One region of the Streptosporangium longisporum genome, then DNA from elsewhere that is predicted to be linked to it. Evidence: riboswitches for the same ligand, from Rfam matches in the RefSeq annotation. Region 1 holds a riboswitch; each other region holds the start of a gene.
What was found. A riboswitch is a leader RNA that binds a small molecule or an ion and turns the genes downstream of it on or off. The one in region 1 is predicted to bind cyclic di-AMP.
Positions count from the first base shown of each region.

Region 1 (2,256 bases):
GATGCAGGTGGCCCGGGACGTCAAGGGCGGCAAGGCCCTGATCGCGCTCACCGTCGACACCGCCATCCCGGCCGACGTGGTCGACCAGATCGGCGCGGAGATCGGCGCCGACAGCGGCCGCTCGGTCGACCTGACCGACTGACCGTCCCGGCCCGCCGCCCGGCCGCGTCCTGCCGCCTCCGGGAACGGCCGCGACGCGCCGCGGCCCGGCTCCGGACGGACCGTCCGGGGCCGGGCCGGCACCCGCCCACCGTCTCGACATGTGAGAAGTGTGTACGCGGGGCGAGACGACCCTTTCGTCACCGGGTAACCTGATGGAGATGCGCCGGGTGTTCTCGCACTCCGCACCCGCCGTGACGGGGCCTGACAGGGCAGGCCGGCGGCCCGCCACGGTGCCGTGGCGATCGCCGGCTCCGAGCCCTCCGCCCAGCGGTCCGTGACCCGGACCGCGGCATCGGGCCCGGTCCGAGTCCTGACCGGAGTCTCGGCCACCTTCACAGCTCACCCGCGATCGAGACGAGACTCACCATGTACGAGATGTACTCCTGGAACCGCCCGGACGAGAACGAGGACGAGGCGGCCGACGCGATCCAGACCGCCCTGGACCGCCGCGACAACGGTGGCGCGCCCACCCGCTGACCCCGCTGACCCCACCGGCCATCTGCCCGGTACGGCCGCGCGCCGGTCCGGGCCGGCCGGGGCGGACGGGGCGGACGGCTGCGCGAACGCTCGTGACGGGGCCGCAAAGGCTCACCCGTCGACGACGGATCCGGTCGCGCGCTCGATCCGCTCGGCCAGTTCGACCCCCTCGGGGTCGGGGCGCACCCCGCCGACGAAGGAGGCGCGCCGCCAGGAGGCGAGCCGCTCCTCCTTGACCACGTCCCCGCTCCGCGGGGCGTGCACCATGTACCCGGGCTTCGTGATCATTCCGACGTGCCCGAGACCCCGGAAGAAGACCAGGTCCCCGGGCCTGAGGTCCTTCCAGGGGATCTTCCTGGAGAACGCCCCGTACTGCTCGGAGGCGATGCGGGGCAACCTGATCCCGGCGGCCCCGTAGGCGCGGAGCATCAGCCCGGAGCAGTCGAAGCCGCCGCGGCCGGTGCCGCCCCACGCGTACGGCGTGCCGCGTTTGGACATGGCCCAGCTCAGGGCCTTCTGCCAGGCGGGACGCAAGGAGGCGGCGCGCAGGGCGCCCTTCAGGGCGGGCATGCCGAGCGCGGGAGGCGCGGGGGCGGGCAGGGGCGAGGCGGCCAGCGCGGTGGCCGGGGTCGCGAACACCGCGGTCCCGGCGACGAGGACGGACGCGACGCGCGAGGAGATCTTGCCGTACAGGGTCGTTCCTTCCATAGGGCCTGCCGGGTGAGCTGTCGGGCTCGGGCGTGGAGGCCGCCCTACGGCGCGCGGGCGCGCCGATTCGCCCCGAGGGATCCCGTCACGGGCGGCCGGGAACGCGCTCCCGTCGGGGAGCGGGGTTCCCGGGGCCCGGGACGATCCCGGAAAGAGTGGGTCCCCGGCTCCGTACGCATCGATAAGGGATGATCCGTACGAATTAGGCATCAACGTGAACGGTGAGGACCATAACGAAAGCTCACGAAACGGTCAACACAGGATAAAGACGGGCAAAGTGATCAAATGTCCCCGAGGGAAATTTCGTCCGAGGCGTGAGACCGGTGTTCAAGCACCGAGACGGCCCGGTAGGGTGGCCGCATGGATTCGCGTAACATCCGCCTGGCGGTCATCCCCGGGGACGGGATCGGGGTCGAGGTCGTCGCCGAAGGGCTGAAGGTCCTCGAAGCGGTCGGCACGAAGGTGGAGACCACCACCTACGATCTCGGCGCCAAGCGCTACCACGAGACCGGTGAGACGCTGCCCGACGTCGTCCTGGAGGAGCTGCGCGGATACGACGCGATCCTGCTCGGGGCGGTCGGCGACCCCAGCGTGCCCCCGGGCGTGCTGGAGCGCGACCTGCTGCTCAAGCTCCGCTTCCGGCTCGACCACTACGTGAACCTGCGGCCGGTCAAGCTCTTCCCCGGGGTGGAGACCCCGCTGGGCGGGGTCCGGCCGGAGGACATCGACATGATCGTCGTCCGCGAGGGCACCGAGGGCCCGTACGCCGGAGCCGGGGGCGTCATGCGCCACGGCACCCCGCACGAGATCGCCACCCAGGAGTCGCTGAACACCGCCTTCGGCGTCGAGCGCGTGGTGCGCTACGCCTTCGACAAGGCGCTGTCGCGTCCCCGCAGGAGGCTCACCCTG
Region 1 is NZ_BAAAWD010000007.1:267,403-269,658, forward strand. It holds gene serA (phosphoglycerate dehydrogenase) at 1-142, shown strand, start outside; gene ABD832_RS14130 (C40 family peptidase) at 751-1,347, opposite strand; cyclic di-AMP (ydaO/yuaA leader) riboswitch at 1,335-1,566, opposite strand; gene ABD832_RS14135 (3-isopropylmalate dehydrogenase) at 1,708-2,256, shown strand, end outside.

Region 2 (2,256 bases), 650 kb from region 1:
CGGTCCGTCGCAGCACTAGTACATCGAGATGTGCGGATGGTCGAAGTGGTTGGCGGTGACGCCGCCGCGGTTGGACATGGTTCTCCAGCCGGAGCCGTGGTTGATGCGCTGGCGCCAGATCACGTACTTCACCCCGAGCCTGGCCTTGTTCTTGATGGCCCAGGCGGAGATCTCGTCACCGAGCCTGAGGTTGGCGGCCGTGGGCATCGAGCCGCCGACGCTCATCATGAAGTCGCAGGCGCGGCCCAGCGGGTGCTCGCCGCCGTCGTTCGCGGCCCGGTAGCAGCCGACCGAGTACGGCAGGTCGAAGCGCCTCTTGATCGCCTCGCGCATGATCCGGGTCCGGTCGGTGATGTTGTCGGCGCCGGTGGGCAGCTGCGGGGCCCAGCTGCCGTCGGAGCGGCGGCCCGAACCGGTGGGGACCAGCTTGTCGAGCTTGTCCTTGATCTCCTCGATCAGGTCCTCGGCCTCCTCGCGCCGCTCCTGGACCTCCTTGGCCTCCTCGACGATGTCGTCGGTGAGGCGGGCGGCGGTCTCGGCGGACCTCTTCCTGCGCTCCACGCTCTGGGCGAACCCCTGCAGGTGGGCGCTCTGCTCGGCGGTGAGCTGCTCCATCACCGCCGCGCTGCCGATGTCGTCGGCGAACAGCAGGGCGGGCAGGCCGCCGATGCTGCTCTGGTAGTGGAGCTGGACGATGGAGTCGACCTGCTTCTCGTTCTCGGCGTAGACCTCCTCGGCCCTGCGCAGGTTCTGCTTGGCCACGGCCTCGGCCTTCTCCGCCTTGTTGAGGGACTCGCGCTTGGCCGCGTAGGTCTCGATCAGCGCGTCGATCTTCTTGTTGAGCTTGACCAGGTCGGCGCGGAGCTCGGCCTCGGTCGGCTTGGGGTCGGCGCTTCCCGCGGTGGGAGCGCCGAGGGTGAACGCGGCGATCGAGCCCACGCAGAGGGCCAGAGCGGCATGGCGACGGAACGTGGGGGACGGGGCCGCCACGAACTCTCCTCTCCTTCCGCCTACCGGGTTAGCTGACGGGTTCGGGCTGGAGGATGCCCTTCCACCGAAGTGGTTTCACCCCAGGTGCGGTGGTTCCCCGGCTCCCGGGCGAGGCGCCTGGGATTAGGCATATCGGCTGCTACAGCCGATGTGGGAAGGATAGTAGTGGTAAACCCCAGGTCACGCGACCTCAAACGAGACCTATCGGTGATCAGCTCGTGACAATGGAGCGCAGTAGATGTGCTGTCTCCTCGGGCAGCACGTCGTTCACGAAGGCCCCCATGGCCGATTCCGATCCCGCGAGGTACTTCAGCTTGTTCGGCGCGCGGCGGATGCTGAACAGCTCCAGGTGCGCGTACGCCAGGTCGCGGCCGGTGTTGACCGGTGCCTGGTGCCAGGCCGCGATGTAGGGCATCGGCATGTCGAAGAGCCCGTCGAGACGGCGCAGCACGTCGGTGTAGAGCGGTCCGAACGCCGCCCGCTCGGCCGCCTCCAGGCCGATCAGGTCGGGGACCCTCCGGTGCGGGTAGAGGTGGACCTCGACCGGCCAGCGCGCGGCGGCCGGGACGAACGCCGTCCAGTGCTCGTTGGAGGCCACCACCCGCACCCCGGCCTCCCGCTCGGAGGCGAGGACATCGGCGAACAGATCGCCCCCGGTACGGTCCCGGTAGCGGCCGGCCGCCGCGAGGTTCAGCCTGGTGCGCGGGGTCACGTACGGGTAGGCGTAGATCTGCCCGTGCGGGTGGGCCAGGGTGATGCCGATCTCCGAGCCGCGGTTCTCGAAGCAGAACACCTGCTCCACCCCCGGCAGCGACGACAGCTCGGCCGTACGGTCGATCCAGGCCTCCATGACCAGCTCGACCTGCTCGGACGACAGGCGGGAGAACGAGGAGTCGTGGTCGGAGGTGAAGCAGACCACCTCGCAGCGGCCGATCCCGGGCCGGACCTCGCTCAGCCCGCCCGGCTGCGGGTACTCGCCCGGCTGGGCCGAGAACGAGGGGAAGCGGTTCTCGAAGACCACCACGTCGTAGTCGGGGGAGGGGACCTCGGTGAGGTTGCCGGGACCGGACGGGCAGAGCGGGCACTCGCTGGCCGGGGGCAGGAAGGTACGGCCCTGCCGGTGGCCGGCCACCGCGATCCACTCCTCGGTCAGCGGGTCGTAGCGCAGCTCGGAGGCGGCGGGCCGGGGCGGCAGGTCGCGCAGGTCGGCCGCACCCCTGTCCGCATCGTCGCGCCGGTCGAAATAGAAAAGCTCCCGGCCGTCGG
Region 2 is NZ_BAAAWD010000007.1:915,443-917,698, forward strand. It holds gene ABD832_RS17075 (coiled-coil domain-containing protein) at 16-990, opposite strand; cyclic di-AMP (ydaO/yuaA leader) riboswitch at 994-1,130, opposite strand; gene galT (galactose-1-phosphate uridylyltransferase) at 1,202-2,256, opposite strand, start outside.
Region 2: another riboswitch for cyclic di-AMP. It lies ahead of ABD832_RS17075 (coiled-coil domain-containing protein); the one in region 1 lies ahead of ABD832_RS14130 (C40 family peptidase).

Region 3 (2,256 bases), on a different contig from region 1:
CACCGCGTCACCTCACTTAGACTGCGCATGTGGCAGATGTCAGACTCACATGCTTGCTGCAGCACAAGGTATCGACATAGGCAACAACAGTCACCTTTCCGTTGTGTCAGCTCTAAAGTCACTCACGTCGGGCTCACGTGTCAGATGCAGCAGCATCCGCGTATTGCCCAGGGTGTTGGGCTTGACGTGCTCCAGATCCAGGAACTCCGCGACGCCCTCGTCGTAGGAGGCCAGAAGCTCGGCGTACACCTCCGGGGCGACGGGGGTGCCCTGGATCTCCCGGAACCCGTGCCGGGCGAAGAAGTCCACCTCGAAGGTCAGGCAGAAGACGCGGCGCAGGCCGAGCTCGACGGCGGTGCGCAGCAGCGCGGAGACGATGCGGTGGCCGATCCCCGCCCCCCGGCGGGCGGGGTCGACGGCGACGGTGCGGATCTCGGCCAGGTCCTCCCACAGGACGTGCAGCGCCCCGCAGCCGACCACCTCCCCGTGCTCGTCGGTGGCGACCCAGAACTCCTGGACGTCCTCGTACAGGGTGACGGTGGCCTTCTCCAGCAGGCGCGGTCCCGCGCCGCCGTAGGTGTCGACCAGGCGCCGGATGGCGCGGACGTCCGGGGTGCGGGCACGCCGGACGGTGACGCCGGCCGCCCCCGGCGGTCCGTCCCGCTCCGTGCCGGTACGGGGTTCACCACCGCTTCCGGCCTCGGCGGGGGCGCGCATCACCGGCGCCGGAGACTGTTCCGCAACCTGCTCCATGACCGATCAGCGTACGTCCTCGCCGTCCCCCAATTACGGCTCACCCCTAACTCGCGCACCACCCTCCTCTCGTGACCCTTGGTAGTCCCATTGCCACGCTGGGCATCGGACGCCGAAGTGTGGCGCATTTCATCTTCGGTACGCTCCCGGAGCTGGGAGGACCCCCTCGGGGCCCGACGACCCCCTGGGCAAAGGCCCCGTAAAGGCCTCAGTGATCATTTTGAGATGTGATCCGTCCGTGACATTTCAGTTGCGAAACCTCTACTGAATTCGAAGTTCTGGTTGAGCAGGAACCAGGGGTGGACTAATCTCCGTCCTCGATGTCAGAGATGTGAAAAGCCTGACCCGCCGAATCTCCCGCAGGGAGAACCGGGGACCCACCCGAGTCCCCCGGGGTGAATCCGAGTGCCACCGGCGCACCCGGTAGGGCTGCCCTCCGGCCCGAACCCGTCAGCTAACCCGGTAGGCGGCCGAGGAGAAGGAGTCCATTGGTGAAGCGCACGCGCGACCGCGGAGGAGACCAGGCGGGTGGCGACGCCCACCGTCCACGACGCGCGCCGCGAGGGCTCCGCCGCCGCATGGCGGTGATCGGCCTGGCGTTCGCCACCCTCACCCTGGGCACCCCGCTGGTCGCGGCCTCCGCCGACCCCGAGCCCAGCCTCAAGCAACTGGCCGCGCAGGCCGAGAAGCTGCACAACGAGATCGAGACGCTCGCCGAGCAGTACAACGGCGAGCGGGTCAAGCTCAAGCAGGCGCAGCGGGCCGCGGACAGCGCCAAGAAGACCCTGGCCACCAGCGAGTCCGAGCTGGCGGCGCGGCGGACCAAGGCCGCCCTGCTGGCACAGAGCAGCTACATGGCGGGCGGACTGAACGCAGGGCTCACCCTCACCCAGACGTCCGACCCCGACGACTTCCTCGACCAGGCCACCACCAGCTACGCCCTGCAGCAGCAGCAGAGCGAGGAGGTCGCCCAGGTGGGCCGGGCGATCGAGGCCGCCGAGCGGGCGCAGGCCGGCGCCAAGGCCAGGACCTCCGAGGTCAAGAAGCTGCTGACGGAGATCGGCGCCAAGCGCGCCAAGATCGAGCGACTGGTCGCGCGGGTGGAGAGCGACCTGTTCAGGGAGGTACGCGCCCAGGCCGTCGGCAACCGTGGCGCCCGGGTGAAGGTCGACGCGCCCATCGTGGGCAGCGGCAAGGGGGCCGAGGCCGCCCGCTGGGCGCTGACCCAGCAGCTCAAGCCGTACGTCTGGGGCGCCGAGGGTCCCAACTCCTTCGACTGCTCCGGGCTGGTCATGTGGGCCTACCAGAAGGTCGGGATCAGCCTGCCGCACTACACCGGCGACCAGTGGACCGCGGGCACGCGCGTCTCCCGGAGCGAGCTGCGCCCGGGTGACCTCGTCTTCTTCTACAGCGACCTGCACCACGTCGGGATCTACATCGGCGCGGGCCTGATGGTCCACGCCCCCCGGACCGGGGACGTCATCCACATCACCACGATCGACG
Region 3 is NZ_BAAAWD010000006.1:1,817,477-1,819,732, reverse strand. It holds gene ABD832_RS12435 (amino-acid N-acetyltransferase) at 91-753, opposite strand; cyclic di-AMP (ydaO/yuaA leader) riboswitch at 1,090-1,238, shown strand; gene ABD832_RS12430 (C40 family peptidase) at 1,245-2,256, shown strand, end outside.
Region 3: another riboswitch for cyclic di-AMP. It lies ahead of ABD832_RS12430 (C40 family peptidase); the one in region 1 lies ahead of ABD832_RS14130 (C40 family peptidase).